DNA from 4 places in the Paenibacillus sp. J22P15 genome. Region 3 is predicted to be linked to each of the others. Evidence: riboswitches for the same ligand, from Rfam matches in the RefSeq annotation. Region 3 holds a riboswitch; each other region holds the start of a gene.

Region 1 (5,644 bases), on a different contig from region 3:
AATGTATAGATTGGGTATAGATTCCTGCTGGTTTGATCGGCACCTAGTACAAGAATAGAAACAGTTGAAATAAGAATTATTACAAGTCCTCCTAACATTGCCCCTAGAATTAAACTCTTTTTCACTCGTGCTTTTTGAGATACATATGGGAGAATCGTTAAAAAAATAACAAGTTCTAAAAAAGGATAAGTGATAAAAGTTAATGATCCTCGAAGTATTGGTTTAAATCCATCTTCTAGGATAGGTTGCAGGTTTTCAATCTGAGCGCTAGGCAAAAGAAAGACAATTATTGGCAATAAGAACAATATAAAAAAAGGGAATAAGATTTCCGCGCATCGAGCCATAGGTTCTAATCCAAGGCGGGTTCCCATCAAGACAATCCCCATAATAAGAATAAGTAAGGATAGGATGGGTGTTTGGGGCATCATTTGAGTCGTAAAAAAATCACCTATTTCCCTTAGATACTCTCCTGCAACGAGTAAAAAATAATATACATATAGAAGAGAGATAAACATTCCGATCCATTTTCCAAAAATTTTTTCGCTCATTTCTATCAATGTATAATTAGGGGACCGTCTGTTTAGAGCAAGGAATAAAAGTAACACTAACAACCCAATTCCGACGCTAAAAATGGCCGAAATCCAAGTATCTTGTTTGGCTACAACGGCTGGAATAGCGGGAAGAACTAAGATAGCGTCACCAATCGTTACAAAAAAACATAAAATCATCAATTGACGACTTGATATTTTACCATTTTCAAGCATTTGATCACCTTTCTATTATTCAGGTCTGGTTCTATTATTGGAATTTACTTATGATTATATACGCTTTTTCTTCCTTCATCCCTTTGCCAGTATCCAAATGAAACTTGTGTAAACTCAGAAAAAGATTCGCAATTTACTTTCTATCATCATAGTTGTTTTTTCACTTTTTGTGGTATTTTCAACGGCATATGCAGAGCGGAAACGGCGAAGGTCATCTTTGACGGTGAAGTCCTTCCTTCAGATCTCAAGATGATTCCATTTCGTCCTATATTCACAAAGTTTAGCATGACCGTTGAGTGGGATAATAAAGAAAAAGTGTCACTGCCGTAAAGGATGGTTTGATAATCAAACTAATTGCGGATAAAATGACAGGTTACATTAATGATGAATCTATTCAACTTAATCAAAGTTCCTATTTAGCCCCAGATGGTATGTTCTATGTCGGTCTTCGTTTTGTTGAGGCTGCCGGAGCCAAAGTAAGCTGGGATCAAAAAACTCGAACAGTTACCATCGATTCAGAATGATTATTATTAAACACGATATTTCTCTAAATTCGGCCGTTCAAGCTTCTGGGCATTCGATCATTAAGCTAGCAGGTATCGATAGTTGAATATCATACATGATGAGCAGGCACTGAGGTAGCCTGCTCATCTAACTTTCCATTATTTGGTGACGCATAAGAAGTGAAACAGACGAGACGAACGGCCATTTAGGGAGTGAACAAAGTGAGGATGTATTTTAAAAGCATCAGAATATTGATTGGTGTTGTTTTTATAGTTTGTGTAGTGGGAGGTGCAATGGCATTCCAAAGCACATATGCTAAAAGTACGATTAATCAAAGCCACATAAATTCTCCTAACTATCCTGAAAATGAAAATGGAAAGACATACGGTTCTGCTGAAGAAGCCACCTCTGTTGAAATGCTACCTGACTTAATCCATAAAGGAAGTGTTGATGGTATTGCAGGATATGTGTTGAAAAAAGATTATCTCGGCTACGATCATTCGTGCCAATTTCCCAATCAACTTCATCATGGATTGCATTTTCGTCATTCGTTTTACTTCAATATTGTGTGCATGCACGGCTTGGAATGCACGATTGTGAGATAAGAGGTGAAACACTGAGAAGTACAAATGCTTCCGTAGTAACGAGTTTCCTCGTTTGGTTAGCTTAATGTGCCCCTTATACTTACCAGAACTACGTTCCGCTAAGTTTAATCCAGCTTTTCGTAATAACTGATTTCCATGAGACAGCTTACGTAAGTCCCCGCCAAATGCGAATATGGCAGCCATAGCGGGAACGGAAACACCGACGGATCGAACGAGATCAGAACAGGGGATCTCGGGCAATAGCTTTTTAATGATCTCGTCCGCTTCATCAATGATGTGGCAGATTCGTTCATATTCTTCGATGAGGTGCCTAAGTTCCCATTTGTCTTCTTCAAGGGCAGTAGCGTCTCCAACGCTATGTCTAGCGAGTGTTTGGAGCTGGATAGCCTTGTTCCTGCCTCGCACACCGCCAGGTCTAGCCATGTAAACTCCCCAGGTTTGCACCATCTGCTCCGGAGTTAACTGCAATACGTCAGATGGGGCTGGGAAACGACGCAAAGTGGCTAATGAACGCGGACTAAAAATATCTTCGAACGCTTTGCAGTATTCTGGAAAACGGATATCCAACCAGCGGTGGCTTCTATTCTTAATCCGTCCGGATTTAACCACCCAATGCTCTCTGTTTGTGACAATAACCCGTAAGCGGCGGAAGGCTTCTTCCTTTGGAGAGAAGCGCGTATAAAACCCGCGGCTCACTGCATCGGCAATGACCAAAGCGTCCTTTGGGTCATTCTTAGATGGAGAGTTATCCCTGTTTTCCTTATTGCGTTTGGTCGTCATTGGATTAACAAGAACAACAGAAATCCCTTGATTCATCAACCAATGAGCGAGATTGAACCAGTAGTGAACGGTACTCTCCATTCCCACAATGACGTCATTCAAGATGTGCATGTTCTGTAATTTACGAATACTGCTTATTAAATGCTCAAAGCCCGCATGGTCGTTCGAAAACATAATGGGGCGATTGGTGAGGACAATACCTCGAAAGTTAGTAGCTTGAGCAGCATGTTTTTCCTTGGCAATGTCGATGCCAATGACAAGCGTAGAAGTGGAAACACGTTCTACACGTTGATTTTGAGCTTTAGTTAGTCTAGACTTCATAATAACGCCTCCTAAGGTGAGTTCTGAGGGCTGCAACCCAGTACATACTCATCCTAGCGAGGCGTTCGTTTTTCTGCAAATTGAATCTACTAACACCTACAGGAATGTTAACGGGACATGTTAGTTGAATAATATACATGGATGAGCGGACACTGCGGTGGCCTGCTCATTTTATTGACGATTGCACTGGTGCAGGTAAGGATTTTAAAGACCTGACGAAGTTCGGGAAAGACGATGTCTACCCAGCGATGAAATGGGTGACAGAGGACGAAATGCTGGAAACCCCTGATTGGCTAAAATCCGATATGGAGAAAGAGTCGGAGCTTGAGGATGCGTCCATGGAGTACCACTTCTTCGAGCAACAATCGCTTAATCCGGGCCTTACTTGGGAGGAGTGGGAGGGGATTTGGGAAGAAAGCTACTTGGACTACCCTCCTGTTCGAATGATCGAACACAAAGGATATGTGGACGTGAGAGCGGCTTGATAACCGAATCATAGTACGAGAGTGCTATTTCGTAGCACTCTTTTTGCTGCTCATGAAAAAATTACTATTAGAGTCTGTTCAAAAAGCTCATCGATAGCTGAATAAATAAGGGTGAGTTTGTGCAGATCGAGCACTAGTATGAACTAACATCCCGAAAAAAAAGCGGTGGGGGATGCTTCTTTTCAAAAAAACTACTTTTGACCTAGGTATATAGATCCATAAAAACTTGTAGTTATGGTATTTATGGACTATAATGGATAAAAGTTTCGCAGAAGATCCTCCTCTAGTTTTTACAATGATAATAACATATAAGGGCAAACCCATTGAAAAATGGGGACGCAAAGCTATAGGGGCTAAAATGTACACGTGTGCACGATGCCAGCCAGTTGCTGATACATACGAGTTTTGGTGAATCAAGCAACTCTCCATTAGAGGAGGGGATGCTTTTTTTTCTTTTATAAATAAGAATCTGGAGAGGTAATCATGGCTTTCTTTCAATTGTTTCGCCCAACAAAAAAAGGGCTGTCGAAAAATTCCGCCTTTATCGAGCAGCAAAATGATTTTTCCAATCAAAGTGTGCACCTCAAGCAGATGATGCCTGACATATTGGGTAATTGGGATGTGGATCTGAGTACGAACGAGATCTATTTGTCCGATAACATATACCGGGTGCTAGGGATTTCCGATCGTGAATTTCGCAATGCTTCCGATCTATTTTGGACTTTGATCCACCCGGATGACAAAGCGGCGGTGAAAGAAAAATTCAGTGAAGCATTGCATAAGAGAATACAGTTCAACATCGTGCATCGCTTTATGCTTTCGGACAAATCTGTGCGGAAGGTTCATTCCCAGGGGGATTGGATATGCGACAATAACGGGAATCCCGTCCGTTTTATTGGTACACTTCTTGATATGAACGCTGGAGATCGGAATACAGCATATATCATCGATTTGGAAGAGCGACTTGTCGACAACAAAGAACAATTGCACACACTCATTAACGCCATTCCGGATTTCATTCTGTTTAAAGACGGTGAGGGCCGATGGCTAAAGGCCAACACGTTCGCATTATCCTCCTATCAGCTTGGCGACGTTGCCTATGAAGGGAAAACTGATTTCGAGATGTCGAAGTATTCTGATTTATGTCGAGAATTTTTGTCAACATGCACAACTTCCGATCAACGGGTATGGGAATCCGGTGAGTTAACCCGTTATGAAGATAAGATTGCCACGTCTGATGGCCGGACAAGTTTTTATGATGTCATCAAGGTTCCAATTTTCAATCCAGATGGCAGCCGAAAAGGCCTTGTGACCGTAAGACGCGATATTACGGAGAGAAAACAAGCAGAACAAAAAAATCAATATTTGGCCTTTCATGATCAACTGACCGAGTTGCCAAATCGCAGCTCGTTTAAAAACACCTTAGATCAAGCATTAACTGAAGCGAAGAGGAACCAGCAGAAGCTGGCTGTCATGTATTTGGACATGGACCGATTTAAATACATTAATGATTCGTTAGGTCATTCGATTGGCGACCGCTTGCTGAAACAGATCTCGGACCGACTGTCGCAATGCGTACAGGATAAAGGGATGCTCTTCCGCCTGGGGGGAGACGAATTTGCTTTGTTGCTGCCGAATGTTAAACGTATAAACGATGCCATTGATGTCGCCAAACAACTTGTAGAATCTATTGATAACATGTTTATCTTGGACGAATATGAGCTCTACATCACCACTAGTATAGGGATCAGCATGTATCCGAACGACGGGGAAGATGCCCCATCGCTCATGAAAAATGCGGATACTGCGTTGTACCTCGCCGAAGAGCAAGGAAAGAACAATTACCTGATCTATCATTCATCGATGAGCATCCAAACTTATAAAACATTTTTGCTTGAAAGAGATCTTCGGAAAGCGCTGCTGCAGGATGAGCTTGAATTATATTATCAGCCTCGTCTGGATGCGCATACAGGCCGAATCGTTGGCATAGAGGCACTCATCCGCTGGAACCACCCGGAGTGGGGGCTCGTTTCTCCGGACGAGTTTATTCCTTTGGCCGAAGAAGCCGGGCTCATTATTTTCATAGGCAAATGGGTCATTCAAGAGGCGTGCAAACAAAACAAAGCATGGCAAGAACAAGGGTTGCCGTCCGTTCCCGTTTCGGTTAACATATCGGCCCATCAAT
Region 2 (5,644 bases), on a different contig from region 3:
ATGAAAGTCCGCTCACTCGCCGCGAGGCAGAGGTATTGAGACTTATGGCAGAAGGCAAAAGCAACAAGCTTATTGGGGAGTTTTTATTTATTAGCGAAAAAACGGTTAAAAACCATGTGAGCAGCATTTTGCAAAAGATGGAAGTTGATGACCGGACACAAGCTGTTATTCAATCGATTAAATACGGATGGGTTACGTTATAGTAACCTTTTCGCTTATTATTTATATATCGAGGAAATACCCGTATCGGTTGATGCGGGTTTTTTGTGCTGTAAAAAAGAGAAAACACTCCTAAGCTGCTTATTAAGCAGTCTAGGAGTGCGAAGTTGAAGTATCTACCTTCTATTTCTTTGCTTACGGAGATTGAGGAAACCGACTGAAAGAGCGAATGCGCCGATAAGATAATATGGAATCGGACTGGATTCACCTGTTTTTGGGAGGGTACTTAGCGGAACTTGATCCTCCTCTACATCAATAACGGTATCGATTGGAGGCTCACCCTCTTCACCAACTCCGCCCACTGGCGGCTCTTCTTCATCTATTTCGATAATTGGCGTTGCCTCAGGGGATGGCGTAGGTGACTGGGTTACCGTAGGAGTTGCAGTAGGTGTAGCTGTAACTGTAGGTGTGGACGATGGTGTAGATGATGGCGACTCAGAAGGAGTAGTCACAGGTGTAGACGATGGTGTAGGTGAAGGCGACTCAGAAGGTGTAGTCTCAGGTGTAGATGTTGGTGTAGGTGAAGGCGACTCGGAAGGAGTAGCCACAGGTGTTGATGTTGGTGTAGGTGAAGGCGACTCGGAAGGAGTAGCCACAGGTGTAGATGTTGGTGTAGGTGAAGGCGACTCAGAAGGAGTAGCCACAGGTGTTGATGTTGGTGTAGTAGTTGGCGTTGGAGTAGGTGTAGGAGTAGTAGTAGTACAACTACTATTAAGCTTCACCTTCCAGGCTACAGCTCTGCTGCCGTGAGCATTTGAACCTAACTCGAGAAGCAAATCTCCACTGTAGATGTCTAATTGATAAGGCAAGCATGCTGGGATATCAATCGTGACGGTATACGTACCGGCTTTAGGATAAATAAAGGATTGTCCGTCATAGTGTTTTTGTAAGTGGTATGGAATTGTTGTATCGCCGGGACTTGCAACCCAGTCATCTGGACTTACATAAGATGAGAAACTGACTTGAACGCAATCGATTTTTGTCTTAAAGGTGGCAGTAGCTGTTCCGTCGTTATTATCTACGATGTTGGATTGTGCTTTAGGGATATCATCTCTACTGGTTGAAAATTGCTGGCAGCTATTCTCATTTGAGGGCACGGCTGCAGTTGTTTCTTGATTGTTTACGCCTTCTGCAAGAGCCAGGGAACTAAGCGTTAGCGAGAAAATCAGTAGGAGTGCTAAGCCCATTAACAATTGTTTTTTATAATAGCGCATTTTTCACTCTCCTCTTAGATAGGTAGTGGAGTTCTAAGAGGGCCGGTTACACTACTAGCTCCATATAATCCAAGTGTCCAGTTGCAGATTATATTTCATCGCTTCCCTGGTTATGATGATTGTAACAATCCACCTCTTCCTTTCTATATGCGTGAATTCCTTAAATATGTAAAGATTCATAATAAAATGATAACATATACCGTAGATTGCTCAAGGGTGTTTCTTTGTCATAAAATGACTGAAATTAGGAGAAAAAAGGGGACACTTTTTGACACAACGCACATTTTGTCATCTTGTCCAGAAGCAGCGGAACCAGTGGGCTCTTCATGGCATATAGTGTCACAAAGAGGAGGTGGCCGCCATGTTTGAAGTTCTACTACTTATTGTTGGCTGTTATGTTTTGGCTGCATTGTCGGTGCATCTGGCGTATCGAATTTGGCGAGTGCGACAGAAATCGAGCAAGCATTACGTGCTTGTTGCGGACGTCCGGCAAAAAAATATGGAATGGTATGTACGATCGCTGTTTTATTTCTCCAAGCGAATGGGCAAGAATGTTCGATTGACGATTGTTGATCAAGGGGTAACGGATGAAACACTAGCTATTGTTGAACGACTAACCAGAGAAGGCAATGAGGTCATAGTACACCCTAATGGAAATGGTTCACTAATCACAAACGATGATGGTAAGCGTTTACAGAAAAAAGGTGTAGATGGAACCCAGCTGCTGTGGCTGCTGCAGGCAGAAGGGATTGTATCGCATTCCGATCATGCAGTGCTGGTTGATTTGCAAAACCCAGCTGATTTGTCGAAAATGCCATTTTAGTATATACTTTGCGGTAATGAAATAATTGGAGTGAAGCACACTCAATGGCGCGAACTGCGTCGTTGGGTGTGCTTTTTTTTGTTTTTAGGTACGTATCGTGAAGGGAGCGGATGAGAATGAAGGCTCAGGTATATGTTGTGGAGGTATGCGGATGCTGGAAGGCTTGGGTGACCATAAATGCGAAAGTGGACAAGCAATTTTGGATGAATGGGGCATTTGATGAAGCGGGTTGTGTTAATGAAGAAACTGCGGATGAAGGCTGGTTATTGCAAGAGGCGCTCCCGCTCGGTGTTGCCTGCCTTGCAGTAGAACTTTGGGACAAGGCTGCTGCTCCAAGCCACGGAATTAAAAGAGCTGTGCATAAAGAGTTAAACGAAGAAACAAGGCGAAATGCTAGTTTGGAGGCAATACAGCTGTTGATGATATGTGTGGCGGAGGCGAAGGCTGAAGGAGGGAGAACAGAAGGACAGGCTGGGCGCGTTCGAAGTTTGAACGGGGGAGTGAAGAGAGGTGAAAATGATTACAAAGCTAAAGGTTTTGGTTATTGGCAGCGCTGGGGCGGTCGGAGGAATCGGCAAGGAGCAGCTGATGCTGAGCGTATTTCTGAATTGGCAGAGCGGTGGGTTCGGTTCGGGGTTTCGGATAGCGGGCGAGAGCTTAGCGCAGCGGAGCTGGGAGAAATCGCGGCAGGGGCGAAGATTGCCGCGGATATGATGCAGGGACGTGCGCTATTGCGAAGCGAGGCACACGCCCTGTTAGCTGGCGCAGCCTGTCCCGGTGCCGAAGCTGGCTGGAGCGGTGTGCTCCAGCTTGCTTCGCTGCTCGGGCGGGTGCGCCTCAGCGGATCAATCGCCGCAGGTAACGGCGGGCGATTGGACGTTTTTTGGCGCCGTAGGCGTGAGCGCAGCTGTAAGCGCTGCGGGAGCGGTGAGGCGCAGCTGTATCGCACGGCATGTGCTGCGTGCGGGAGGCAGTGCGCCTATTGCATGGCGTGCATTGGGATGGGGCGGAGCCGGGAGTGTGAGCTGCTCGTTACGGGGCAGCGCAGCGGGTTGCTATTGGCAGAAGCGAGCGCAGGCAGCTCTGCAAAGGTAGTAAAGCCGGTTGTATATGAACAGCGGCTTAATAAATGGGAGCTTAGCCCGGCGCAGACGGCGGCAGCGGCAAAAGCACTGCAGTTCGTGGAGGGGCCGGCAGGGGAACGTTCTTTATCAAAGGCGGAAAATCCGAAGCAGGTGAGGGAATTTCTCCTCTGGGCCGTCACGGGAGCGGGCAAGACCGAGATGATTTTTCCGTTGATAGAATCTGTGTTGCTCCGGGGAGGCAGGGCGCTTATTGCAACGCCGCGCCGCGATGTTGTGATCGAGCTTGACCCGCGCATTCGTAAAGCTTTTCCAGAGGCTTCTGTCGTTACTTTGTATGGCGGCAGCGAGCAGCGTTGGGAGAGAGGAGATATTACACTTGCTACAACCCATCAGCTTCTGCGTTTCTATCAGGGTTTTGACCTCGTCGTTGTGGACGAGCTCGATGCTTTTCCTTATGCTGGCGATCCACAGCTCCATTTTGCAGCTGATAAGAGCTGTGCACCTGGGGCTGCTCGATTGTTATTGTCAGCTACGCCGCCAAGTGAACTACAGCGAGCGGCCAAATATGGCAAGCTTCCTCATGCTAGAGTTCCTGTACGTTATCATCGCCATCCGCTGCCAGTACCGAATCTTCTTCAAACACCGACTGTGAAGCAGATGCTTCAGCAGCGTAAGCTGCCATCAAAGCTATTAACCGTCATGCGATCATCGCTGGAACGTAATGCTCAGTTATTTGTGTTCGTTCAGCAGATTACACAAACCGAACCTATGGCAGCTTTAATACGAGCGGCACTCTCACATTCTGCTGTATCTGCAACCTCCTCGCAGGATGCAGAGCGAACAGAGAAGGTGCAGCGTTTTCGCTCGCGAGAGATTCGGGTGCTTGTCACAACTACTATACTAGAGCGGGGAGTGACCATTCCCAAAAGCGATGTGTATATTTTGGATGCAGACGGGAGGCTCTTTGACGAGGCCTCCTTGGTACAAATGGCAGGAAGGGCTGGGAGAAGCGCGGAGGATCCGTTTGGCCGCGTCTACTTTTGCAGCCGCGATCGCAGCAGGCCGCAGCAGCTTGCGGTGCAGCACATAAAAAAAATGAACCGCATGGCTCGCAAGCAAGGCTACCTGCTCCCCAAAGTCAAAGGAGGCTCGCCCAAATGACCGTCTCGCCCAGAGCATGGCTCCAGCGTCTTCAATCCGCCTTCACCACAGCCGCGCAGCTGCTCGCTCCCCACTCTGCCGCATGTCTCCTATGCGGCAAACCGCAAAGCGAGGCTCGCAGCGCGAGCAGCTACAACAACCCGAAGCTGACGCCCCAGCTTCGACATTCCCTTTGCGGAGCGTGCCTCTCCGCAATCCCATGGCTCACCCGCATCGCCTGCCGCAGATGCGGGCGAGGTATCCCATGCGAAGACTGCATACGTCGTCCGCATGGCGCATTCATAATGAACCGCAGTGCGGTTCATTACAATCCAGCGATGAGGGCGATGCTCGCCCTCTATAAATATAGGGGCAACGAGCAGCTTGCCCCTTTGCTTGGGGAGATGCTGCTCCCTGTTTTCGAGGCAATGACCGCTGAAATCATCCATCAGTCTAATGCAGCTAACAGTCACATCAAGAAAGGGAAAATAAAAATAGCGCATTGCTGGGACGCCATTACCTATGTTCCAGTCAGTGAAGAGCGAGCAGCAGATCGAGGCTTCAATCAAGCAGAGCAGCTTGCTAGTCATATTGCAGTGCGACATCGCTTGCCTCTCTTGCAGCTGCTCATTCGTTCTCGTCACCCCGAGAAGCAAAGCTTCAAAACACGTTCAGAAAGAATACGTGATTCCAAATCCCTGTTTGACATTAAAGCAGATGAGCTGCGCGTCATGATTACTCATCCAGCACGCTCTGTTGGCAAAGATCAGCTAAACCACAGATCCTATCGCATTCTTTTGATAGACGATATCTATACGACAGGCAGTACAGCGGAAGCTTGCTCTGAAGTGCTACATCGTAATACAGAGCTGCCGCTCGATATCTATATATTGACCTGGGCTCGCTCCTAAATGATTGCCAGCTCGTAGAGCAGCAAACAGATTCATAGTGAAAAAGTTAATGTTATCGATTAGAATATAACTAATAGCTTTACAATATAAGGGGGCTCAGAGCGATGAACCTAGATAATTGTCCTCGCTGCGGTAAGCTTTTTGCAAAAAACTTTAGAGACGTATGCCCGGTATGTATACGAGAAATAGATAAAGAGTATGAACTTTGTGCAAATTATTTGCGTGAGTTTAGAGGCTCGATTATTACAGAGG
Region 3 (5,644 bases):
TAGACTCGGAACATATCCTTCAAGCGTCTTCTCAATAAGTGCCGCTATATTCACCATCTCGACACGCAGCGTCAGATCCTCTGTACGACGATGAACTCGCTGGAGCATCTCTTGCATGTGACGTGATGCATTTAGCACCGTCTCAACATCGGCAAGCAGCTCTTGTTGATCCGTTGCAATAGCGTATGCCTTCATTTTTTCGGAAAAGAGCCGCATTTTTCCCGCGTCATTTTTTATCGCATGATTTAGAATTGCCGTTCCCGATGTGACCGCTCTTAATGTGGAGTCATATCTTCTGCGATCAACCTTAACTCGCACGCCCATAAAGCCGTAAGTGAACAATGCAACAACAAATACTGTAACGGCAAGACCAACAATCCAAGTATTATAAACCCACATTCGCAGCATCCCAAAACTTGGCAGCACGTAATTCATCACCATACAGAACATGACCGGCGGAAGCACCGTCGAACAAATAATCCAATGTGTACGCGAGAAGGACGCGTGCAGCTGCCGCTTAAGCAATACCTGTACCGCTCCGTACAAAATATAAGGAACTGCCCACCATACAACGATCTTAAAAGAGATCGGATATACAGTCGTATAGAAAGGCGTAAACAAAACACATAAAACAATCGGAATGAGTAGCAAAAATGGCATAAGCTGCTTCAATAATTTAGGAAGCCGAACGGGTCTGTAAGCAATAGCAAACATCACGAATGAATAAGGCAAGAAGTAATATGAGGTTAATGAGGAGATCGCTTGCAAGCGGTAAAGAAGCTGCTGCGCTACCTGATTCATTCCTGCTTCCGCCGCAGCTGGCACCCATTGCAAGTCTAGCACGGCGGCAAGCGCACCCGCTCCCCCGCTAAACGCCACAGCGCCTAACCAATGGTTAACGGATGCTCGCCGATCGGAGAGCCATATGATGGCTGCAATAGCCCACAAAGCAATTAGAACGAATAACATAACGCAGCTCCTTCACAACAGCTTACTCTTTGATTTCAATCGTAATTGGCGAGTATTCTCCAATAACGGTCTGTCCATGTACCGATACGCTGCCCTCAGGTGTCAGATCCTTCTCTGTCATAATACCAAGAGCAACGGTAAATTGATTAAATTTAACTGGAACTCCGCGTTCTCTTCGCACCTCACGACCATTCACATAAAAAACAACTTCATCATCAGTACGATTATAAGTAATTTTGTACGTATTGAACTCCCGTGCCTCAAAGTCCGTGTCTTCTTTAAACACACAGAAATATCTCGTTTTATCCGTCTCAGGCACCGTTACACCCGGGAAAGGGAGAACAGCATAGACACTGGCATACTTGTCATTTCCAGCAAAGAAATCAAGTGCTCCGCCAGTTGTGAAATCAAGCAAATTTAATGATACATAGCCGTCATAAAGATCGCCGGGCGCCGTATTTTGCGAGCGAGCTCGTATTTGCAGCTCGAAGCTGATTTCACCAGACTCTGGTACAATAACAGGTTCAGCAGAATAATACATATGTTTAGCATTATCGAGAATTTGAATTTGATCGTTTGAGCGGCTTAGCGGCGCTCTTACATACAATATTCCGTTACGTACAATAACGACTGCATTCGGCTCTCGGTACTCCCAGAAGGAGCCGTCTTGCAGCGGAAATCCGCCGATTTTCCAAACTTCGCCTTCATTAAGTATCGTGTGAAAATCACCTAAAGTCCATTGTTTTCCCATTTCCATGACCTCTTTCTAAGTTGTAAGTTTTAAATAAGCCCTTGAATGATTAAAGCAACAATCATAATCGCTCCGCATCGCATGGTTGCTTGCAATGATGCTCCCATTAGCGGCAAATACGCTGCTGAGGGATTATTTGCAGATAGTTTTCCATAAACCGTATAGATGGGAATGGCTGTTAGTACAGCAAGCAGAGCATAAATCGGTAATGCACCCGCTAACACACATACGATGAGTGAAATATAGGCTAGGAAAAGCAAAATCCTTGAAAAAAACAATGCCTTTTTCTCGCCCCAAACCACCACTAATGTTCGCTTTCCCGCTTGCTTATCAGCTTGCCAATGCAAGAAATGGTGATTGAACAAAATAAGGGTAGTCAATAGTCCAATTGGAAGTGAAAGCAATAGAGCCCGAAAATCAAGCTGCGATGTTTGTACGTAATATGCTCCTACAACAGGCAATATGCCAAAGGAGAACAGTATCGCCACTTCGCTGTAGCCCTTTCCTCGGTAACCGAATTTGATCGGCGGAGCTACGTAGAAATAGGCAATCAACGCTCCAAGTACGCCAAATAAAAGTGCAAGCCAGCCGCTAGCTATGCTGAGAATAATGCCGCAAATCGCCGCAATGCCAAATAGTGTCCATGTTAAGACTGCAAAGGTGCGAATATTCCAGGTTCCTTTGGTCAAATACCCTGAATTGGTCGCAATCGCTCCTTCTGTTGATTGAGCGGCCATATCTGTACCATTATAATAATCCCATAAATCATTAATCATATTAGAAAATAAATGGGCTGATCCTGCTCCAACCAATGTGATAATAAATAATAATGGATTGAATATGCCGTTCCATACAAAGGCACCGAGTGCGCCCAGCGCCACCGGTATAAGCATAACAGGTAATACTCTGACCCTGGATGCTTTCATAAATTGTTTAAACATAAGCTGCCACTGCCCTCTCTGTTGTCGATAGTTCAATTGAACCATTTCCATTTGCTATGCGTCAACTCATGGATTAAATTCGGCACTTTACTCGCTTATCCTGCTTTATAAAGAAACAGACACCACCTCAAAACCTAAGATGATGTCTGCTCTAGTTGAAAAGTTATAATGATTTCAATGATTACACCTTAAAAACAGAAGCCTTTTCCGTCAAATCATGAGAGGAAAGAGTCAACTTCTCCGCAAGGGAGCGCAAATCATCAGAAATATCATTTTGCTTAACAGATAACTCGCTCATATGCTCCATTTTCCCATTAACGTCAGAGGACGTACTCAGCAGCTTGTCAACTGCAGTAACAATGTGTGTCATGCCAGTTGTAATTTCACTGATGGCAGTGGAGATTTCACTCACTTGATCAGAAAGCATGCTGCTCTGTGATTCCAGCGCTTGGAAAGTGACGCTGGCGGTTTCCGATGCTTGACGAGTCGTATTAATAACACTTGCAAAGCTTCCCAACGTACGGCTGCTAGCTGCTACATCCGTTTGTATAAGAGTCAGTTCCTTCGTGATCTGCTTCGAGATCATATCGGTCTGACTAGATAACTTACGGATTTCATCCGCAACGACTGCGAAGCCTCTGCCATGCTCACCCGCTCTAGCCGATTCCATCGAAGCATTGAGTGACAGCAAATTCGTCTGTGTATTCAAATCCTGAATGCCAGTCAAAAACTTAGATACATTATTATAACGGTCGTTCATCGTTTGGAATGCCTCGGTTAGCTTGGCAAACTGCTCCACAGTCTCATTTACCATGGACACTACGCCAGCCATCTGCTGCGTGCCGTCATGGGATGACTGCTTCATTTGAAGCATGTCATTGTTTATATAATCACTCGAAGCTGCTATCTGCTCTGAACTCGCAGAAATCTGCTCGGTAACAGCTGAAATTGATGAAGCATCGTCATATTGCGAGAGCAATACTTGTCTGCCAAGATCGACCTGACCCTTCACATCCTCAGACGCTTTACGGTTATTTCCAATCATCGTATCCATATTACGCGATACTTGAAGTACCGATTCGCTGACTTCCAGCGTTGCTTTGATTGTGACTCGAAGCTGATCTCCCATTTCCGCTAAGGCATGATCGATCTCTCCGAACTCATCAGAGCGAGTCAGCCTCTCTTGACTTGTAAAATCATTATCGCCATAAGACCGAATACGTCGAGTAATACCTAGAAGACCCGACTTTATGGTCTGAGTCACACCAAAGATCATAATGGCTGGCAGCACGACAAGTAAAATAACGTTGATGAGAATAATAATGTTCGCACGGGATATATCTCCATCCAATAAAAGCTGCGTCGTATTCGCATCATTGGTCAACCGTTCATGAATGACATCGTTTGAATAACTCAAAATAATGGTATACACACTTATTAAATTACTAATTCGCAGCGACTTCTCATCTGAAGATAGGTTGGTGACATCCGTATCTGTCTTTCTTAGATCGTCTAACGCCAGCTTTAGAACCGGTATCTGATTCGCATAAAATGGACCGTCCTCGGAAGCGGGAGGATATCTCTTATCCATTTCAATAAGCTGTTTCTCCAGTTCGTCGATTTGACTTGGCAATATCTCTAAATTGTCCATAATGAGCGTCGCATCGCTTTTTCCATTTTCGATCGCATCAACCAAAAGCAGCATCGCTTTCAGCAATTGACTAGTGATGTCTTGATAGTTACGCTCTGCACTCAGCAAATTTTCAGTATCTCTAACTGAGCTGGCTACCGAATGATTTTGAACATAAATGAGCACACCTGAACTTACATTAAAAAGAGTAATAATTGCGGTGATAAGCATTAATTTGCTCGTTATTTTCTTCAGTTTCATTTTCTTAAACAGTATGTTTGCTCTCTCTCTCCAAACCTTTGAATCCATTCCGCTTTCTCTCCTCTGTCACCTGAAAAACAAAAAAAGCTATCCAGCCCCAGGAGGTGAACAGCTTAGAATAGCTTATTATCCTACCGGCGGTCTGGCAGCCATAGTGCATACACTTTAGGCCCATAACTTTGCGTCTTAGACTTTCGACTAATTTGCCTTTTTCAGTTTGTATATTTTTGTATTTACAACACAACCCAGTATAAGACAACTCAGCAAATCTGTACATCCCATTAGAATGAATTTACTAAGTAGTTAGAAATAAGGTTGCATTGCAATAGCGCCGCGCTAAGGAATGAAAATAAGAGGTTTGAATCGAAATTACCGCAACAAGCAAAATATTTCGTACCGCTTCCCGTTGCTTTTCCGATAAATTAGGTAATCTGCTTGCAAATTGATTCGCTGATGAACGAATGACGTGCTCTGTCAATAAATCTTGATGCGGATTTTCCTTCAAATGACCGGAAATATCGAGCAGTTGATCGTTATTGGCGTCGAGCTCCTCAAACATACTGGTGTATGATGCATATAATTCAATAGGCCCAACTAAATCGTCCGTATCATCCTCTGGTTTCTTAAATACGATCTCAAACAGCTTGCGTATTGATTCAAAATCTAGATTTGACTTTAAATCATCAATAATGAACAATAGCGCTGCTTGGTTAAGAGAATATTTTTTGCCAGCCTTCGGACAATCGAAATAAGGTTTAAAATCTCGCTTCACCCAATTTTGCATGGAGGTAATCGACAGATTCGAATATTCGATTAATTGTCCTAACGCAGCAATTTCGTGAAGTGAAAAGCCTTTCAGCTCATTCCCTTTGATCAACTTTTCAATAATTGGAGGCAGCATCGTAGATAGAAACGCAGGCAATCCCGAGCCTTTCTCCAAATCACATTGATGCGTTTTGGTCCATGCGGCTTGCAGCACTTGCAGCGGCTTCTGATTATGACTTCCGTCCAAAGCGAGCAGCAAACAAGCCATCTCTTTTCGAGTAAGCGTAAAGGACTCCATAACCCTTCCTCCTCGCGCATTCTTCTTAC
Region 4 (5,644 bases), on a different contig from region 3:
GAATCCACCTTTCATAAATCTACTCTGCTAAACCTGACTCTTCTCAAACTCTAATAAATACTGAACAGCCTGCTTCTAGCGATTGCGGATTTCCATCCACTGTGCCTCCGACCAACCCAATCATAAATCTCGATTGTAAACCGTATATTATTGGCGAATTATTTTTTTGTTAATCTTTCTTTTTTTGAACTTAACTATTGCTTTTTGTTTCTTTCATTCCTGAGAGTGATCAATTTCGTAGAGTTGATGTCCATATCTTGCACAACACAAAGGTCAGTCGTCAGGTGTTCGCGAATTTTCATCGCTTCCCTCAGTTCTGCATAAATGCCCTGAGGAAGGCTTGGTACAGCGTATCTCCCGTCATGTCATTCTTCGTCGGAGAATTGTCATTGAGCTCTTTGCATTACCAAGGAGTCTTTTTATTTCTCAATCCTCGTATTTCTTCATAATAGGAATGCTGCCCGTTAGCTTAACGCCTATCACCTACATATGTACAAAATCGCTTATTTTGTGAGCATGTTGCCACGGAAATGATAAATGCACTAAACAAGAAGAAGGCCCATAGATTGGGCCCATCGGGAAAAGTGTTAGGAGGAATATAAACATTCTGAATATAAGGAATCGTCGACAGAATGTTTCACTTTATTAGCCAAATCTCATGCAGCCAAGCGATAATCACCAATAAAATGAAAAGTACCAGAATTGTACCTGTGTTTGTGAAAGCTCCCTAACTGTAATTAAAAGATAGAGTATCGGACATAGATGCAAAAGGAGCTGCCGCGGCAGCTCCTTTATCTTTGTATAGAGTCCTTCATTGAACTAACGTTACCCGTTAGTTGAACGCCAACTATAACTAAATGAAGGCGGTTTAATACGAGCGAATTCTCTATGTACTAAAGCAAATTTATTATCTGTAAACCACAATGGTTTTGAAAATGTAATCACCTCATAAAGCTCTTTCTTAATATCTACCTTTACATCGAGGATTTCCAAATCAGATCTTTCATCAAAAAAGCTATCCGGCGCTAACTCGTCGCCTTCGTCTACATCAGTTTCTTCATCACTTTGTTTCTTTACCTCGGAGCTAACAGTTCGCTATCATGTCCCGTTAGCGTAATGACAAATAATACGGTTCACCAAGCGGTGAAACCGGGGGGAACCGTACCATAAATAACGCAAATTTTTGGGCAATCAGCTGTAGTTTGAGGGATTATTGCCTTTTTTGGTCCCGATCTTTACCGAAAATAGTTTTATGAACGTGTCCCTCCTTTTTAAGAATGAATATTATATTTCAGTACTAAAAAGGAGGATGAACTCACAATCATGATGCATCCGGATACAGAACTCCGCTTTATCAACGATGTGATAGGTGTCGGCATTGTTGCCACAAAATTTATTCCAAAAGGAACCATAACTTGGATTTCGGATGACTTAGAAATGACATTAAAGAAGGATTTCGTTGAATCCCTTGATGAACTTCGGCGGAGAGTGGTGGATAAATATTCTTATTTAAGTGACGACGGTGAGTATTATATTTTACATTGGGACCATGCAAAATACATGAATCATAGCTTCCATCCGACCTGTATCGATACGGTATTTGAATTTAATTTAGCTGAAAGAGATATACACCCTGGGGAACAATTGACATGTGATTATGGAATTGTTGGAGAGGATGAAGATTTTGAATGCGTGCATGAGGAAGGAACATCTCGGACAAGAGTGAGAGCGGATGATTATTTGTATTTCTCTCAGGAATGGGATGAAATGGCGAGGGAAGCGTTTAAGTATTTCAATAGTGTCGAACAACCGCTGAAACATTTAATCAAAAAGGAATATGCTGAAGAAGTAAAAGCAGTAGCCGCGGGACTTCTACCGTTACCATCAATTCTTACTCTTTTCGTAGACGAGTCGGAAGATGATGAAGAAGACGAAGCATAACGGAACGGGGCTGTCCCTAAAGTCATCGGAGATGACTCAGGGTCAGCCTTTTGCATAGAAAGAAAGATCGTAATTAAAACTTTTAGTAATATACTGCTAGTCAGACCAGTGTATTACGGGGCCAAACATAGTTATCTCCCTCACAGGAGAATGTATTAAGATGCAACGCAAGAGAAATGGCTTATCACTGACCGAGCTCTCTAAAAGAGCCGGTGCCGCGAAATCTTATTTAAGCTCCATTGAACGAGGGCTTCAACAAAATCCTTCGATTCAGTTTCTCGAAAAGGTAAGCGATGTATTGAAGGTTACAGTTGAAGAATTTTTAAAAATTGACCAGTGTGAGCAAAAGGTTGATCATCTTGAACATGAATGGTCCGAATTGGTAAGAGAGGCTGCGGCTTCTGGTGTCAGCAAGGAATAGTTTAAACAATTTTTGGAATTTAATAAGTGGAAAATCAAGCGTGAATAACGTTTTATTTGTTATTAAACAGACGTTTCTTGAGTGTCATCCTTATCACTTTCCTGAAGGCACAGAAAAACTTTACGCACGTCTTCTTTCGTAAACCCCATTGATCGCGCGCTTTTTATTAGGGCTACCCATTCCAAATCCAAGTCATGATTATTCTCTGATTTTACAAGTTCCATAATCCTATGTCCCCCATTCATTCTGGGACGGTTGCACCAATGACTCCTTGCGTTTAAGGTGCCCAGATACTAAACGCATTTCAACGTCTCCCTTTTGCTGCTTCATTTGATTTCTTTATCTATTATAAATCAGCTCTGTTACGCATGTTATCGCTTCATGTCTCACAAAATGATAGATTATTACATTCTTTGTCGAATTGATTGTAAAGGACACATACTGCTTTTTTACTTGTCTTACTAATTCGCTCGACTAGGAATAGTTCTTTTAACTTTCCTGCCCCGTTGAACAAACATAAGGACTTCAATTATTGATATTTTCGACTGATTTCTTTATTTTACTCACATTAAAAAAGGGCGATGCAGGAACATCGCCTTTAAGCTACGGCAGAGAATGATGTGAGATGATCTTAACATCTTGTCCACCATCCCCTCATTTATAGCGTATGTGGTTATACTCAAAATTCTTGGACTTATAACAGCTGTATCTAATACTTAGAAAAATAGATCTTACCCTTCTTCAATTATCCTACCAGTTGAGAAAACGACAACCACTTCACCGGCTGCCGTCTCTTCGTGCTTATTGAGCTATCGTGTCCCGTTGATTCCCAAAATTTAAAATATGGGATTAGCTTATTTTCTTAAATATAGCTTCGAGTATCATTATTCCTGCCAAACTTATAGACGGCTATTAAAGATAAGGCCACAGAAAAAGCAATCAAAATGATCAAGTTCAAGGATAATTCCCCAAGGGATACCCCTTGTTGTAGATCGCTGAAGGTATCCAACAACCAATACTGGGGAAGAAAGTGCGCGAGCTGCTGCATGGATTCCGGCATTAACACAAGCGGGAACATACATCCGGACAATAAGCTGCTAGGAATGAGGATCATATTCTGCATGCCGCTGGCTGTAGAAGAGCTGCTGGAAAATGCCACGATTACAAGCGATAACCCTATTGCCACCAGAGCAAATAACACAAGAATTAGGAACATGCTCCAATAAGGAATACCCGGATCGACATGAAAAATAGTTATCATAATCAACAGTGTCACTGCAATCTGCAGCATCATCATAGTCAAATTAACGATGATATTAGATAAGACATAGGTTCTAGGATTGATCGGAGAAGATAATAGGCGATAATAGGTTCTATTCTCTCTTTCCTTAATAAGAATTCCGGATAAATTCGAAGCCGACACCAGCATGAGGACAAGCAAGTAACCTATTGATTGATTGGTTTTGTTATAATTTACGGATTGATCCTCTACTTTCTCAGCTGATAATCTGAAGTCTGTTTTTTGATATCCCTCATACAGGGTATCAAACTTAGCCTTATCTCCTTTAACCACCTTGCCGATCGAAGCCATATTGTTAATATGTTGATCCAAGGATGCTTTCACATGTCCGGTAACCTGCGCCCCCTTAATGGATACGATCTTAACATTTGCGGGCTTGCCGTCAATCAGGCTCTGTGCGAAACCTGCGGGAAGGATAATTGCTGCATCCAGCTCGCCAGCAGCAATCAGCTCTTTTATCTCATTCTCCTTAATCTCACTTACAAGCATGGAATCCTGTCTGTCCACCGAATCGATAACACCCTGTGTTATCGTCTGACGTCCATCATAATTAACAATGCCCATTCTCAAATCGGTTTCTCCCGAGCCTCCTTGGACTAGTGTCGCGAGCAGGATTCCCATAACTGGAAAGACGAAGTATATAAATAAATTCAAATAATTTTTAAAGGTAGAAATAAATGTCCTCCTGATTAGCCATAACGTGTCTCTCATTGTTACAACCCCTCCTTTCTACGCATCATCGTTAATGCGATACCAAGCAAGACGACCGCGAAGCCGATATTTAACAGCATGGCGTTAACTGTTGCTGACAGACTACCTGCGTATATCATTTCTATAAGTGCTGCATTGGACCATTGCAGCGGAGAAAGAGAAGAGAGGGTTGCCATGATTCCAGTAGCCTCCTCGACCGGGAAGTATGAACCGCCGAGAAATGCGGCCAATTGGATGATAATCATAACAACAGTGCCTGATGCGTTTCCCTTAATGATATAACTAAATCCGAGTCCTAAGCTCACAGCGAAAATGATTTCAGTAAAGAGCGTTAGAAACACGAGACCCAAATTTTCTCCCCAATAGGCATTAAACATGTATTTACTGATGAGCACTACGACAATTGTTAGTATTAAATTAAGCATGACAAGCCCCGCTAATTTACCCGCGAAAATTTCGATTTTCGTCACTGGTGAAGCAAGTAATCGAACAGCTGTGTTCCTTTTGCGTTCACTGTCTATTAATTGTGCGGCTGTTAAGGCGCTATATAAAATAATCATTGTCGTAATCGCTATAGCGAAATAGTCCATAGCACCAGGTTTTCTTGTGGCATTCAGCGACTCCTCGACTACATAGCTTTCACCGCCGCTTCCGGCCATGATCGCAACCGCTTGCTCCGAGTCTGTACCTGATACTTCAGCAGCCAATCGGTAACGATCTGCAAAAGCTGTAAGCACACTCTTAGCAATATCGCTTTCAATCAAGCTTTGACTACTGCTGTAATACTCCAGCCCATTGTCCGAAATCTCGACGTAACCCGCATAGCGGTTGTTCTTCACTTCTATCTTCCCATCCGTCTTCTCGTCTGCTTTCTCGAGTTTAATGCCGACTTGACGCATCTGCCCCGTGAAGTCGTCCCAATATTTAGAGAACTCACTCGATGAGCTATTATTCTTATAAAGTACGTTGATCTCTTCTTCAACCGTTAAACTGCCGTTAAAAGCATTCGTAAGCGCCGTTCCCAAAATAAGCATGGTTAATAGCGGAGAAACCACCAAGAACAAAAGCATCTTGGGATCGCGGATAACCTTTAACTCTTTGAGCATTATTCTGAATACATTCATTTCCCCTTCGCCTCCTTATCCCTTCTTTCTTATCAGTCCCGCAGGCTTCTGCCTGTCAATGTCAAGAACACCGTCTCCAAACTAGGTTCATTTTCTTCCACTGAACGTATTTCAATATCGTCCGCCATCAACTGCTGGATGATCCGG

What was found. A riboswitch is a leader RNA that binds a small molecule or an ion and turns the genes downstream of it on or off. The one in region 3 is predicted to bind cyclic di-GMP.
Region 1: another riboswitch for cyclic di-GMP. It lies ahead of AC0YN6_RS29850 (EAL domain-containing protein); the one in region 3 lies ahead of AC0YN6_RS00220 (methyl-accepting chemotaxis protein).
Region 2: another riboswitch for cyclic di-GMP. It lies ahead of AC0YN6_RS15295 (LPXTG cell wall anchor domain-containing protein); the one in region 3 lies ahead of AC0YN6_RS00220 (methyl-accepting chemotaxis protein).
Region 4: another riboswitch for cyclic di-GMP. It lies ahead of AC0YN6_RS29440 (anti-repressor SinI family protein); the one in region 3 lies ahead of AC0YN6_RS00220 (methyl-accepting chemotaxis protein).

What each region holds. Positions count from the first base shown of each region.
Region 1 covers NZ_JBWDNT010000034.1:21,680-27,323, forward strand. Annotated here, with positions in the region: gene AC0YN6_RS29830 (GerAB/ArcD/ProY family transporter) at 1-764, opposite strand, end outside; partial or broken gene AC0YN6_RS29835 (stalk domain-containing protein) at 1,088-1,288, shown strand; gene AC0YN6_RS29840 (IS110 family RNA-guided transposase) at 1,697-2,974, opposite strand; gene AC0YN6_RS29845 (hypothetical protein) at 3,112-3,459, shown strand; cyclic di-GMP riboswitch class I at 3,763-3,853, shown strand; gene AC0YN6_RS29850 (EAL domain-containing protein) at 3,943-5,644, shown strand, end outside.
Region 2 covers NZ_JBWDNT010000006.1:73,031-78,674, reverse strand. Annotated here, with positions in the region: gene AC0YN6_RS15300 (response regulator) at 1-203, shown strand, start outside; gene AC0YN6_RS15295 (LPXTG cell wall anchor domain-containing protein) at 336-1,433, opposite strand; cyclic di-GMP riboswitch class II at 1,465-1,548, opposite strand; gene AC0YN6_RS15290 (hypothetical protein) at 1,795-2,256, shown strand; gene AC0YN6_RS15285 (ATP-dependent helicase ComFA) at 2,373-4,502, shown strand; gene AC0YN6_RS15280 (ComF family protein) at 4,499-5,392, shown strand; gene AC0YN6_RS15275 (TIGR03826 family flagellar region protein) at 5,497-5,644, shown strand, end outside.
Region 3 covers NZ_JBWDNT010000001.1:45,646-51,289, reverse strand. Annotated here, with positions in the region: gene AC0YN6_RS00235 (ATP-binding protein) at 1-969, opposite strand, end outside; gene AC0YN6_RS00230 (DUF6081 family protein) at 992-1,720, opposite strand; gene AC0YN6_RS00225 (UbiA family prenyltransferase) at 1,750-2,661, opposite strand; gene AC0YN6_RS00220 (methyl-accepting chemotaxis protein) at 2,843-4,600, opposite strand; cyclic di-GMP riboswitch class I at 4,686-4,770, opposite strand; gene AC0YN6_RS00215 (DUF1836 domain-containing protein) at 4,848-5,615, opposite strand.
Region 4 covers NZ_JBWDNT010000032.1:25,668-31,311, reverse strand. Annotated here, with positions in the region: partial or broken gene AC0YN6_RS29455 (IS110 family transposase) at 258-400, opposite strand; gene AC0YN6_RS29450 (SET domain-containing protein) at 1,324-1,941, shown strand; gene AC0YN6_RS29445 (helix-turn-helix domain-containing protein) at 2,075-2,362, shown strand; gene AC0YN6_RS29440 (anti-repressor SinI family protein) at 2,425-2,586, opposite strand; cyclic di-GMP riboswitch class II at 2,603-2,685, opposite strand; gene AC0YN6_RS29435 (ABC transporter permease) at 3,225-4,373, opposite strand; gene AC0YN6_RS29430 (ABC transporter permease) at 4,376-5,497, opposite strand; gene AC0YN6_RS29425 (ABC transporter ATP-binding protein) at 5,530-5,644, opposite strand, start outside.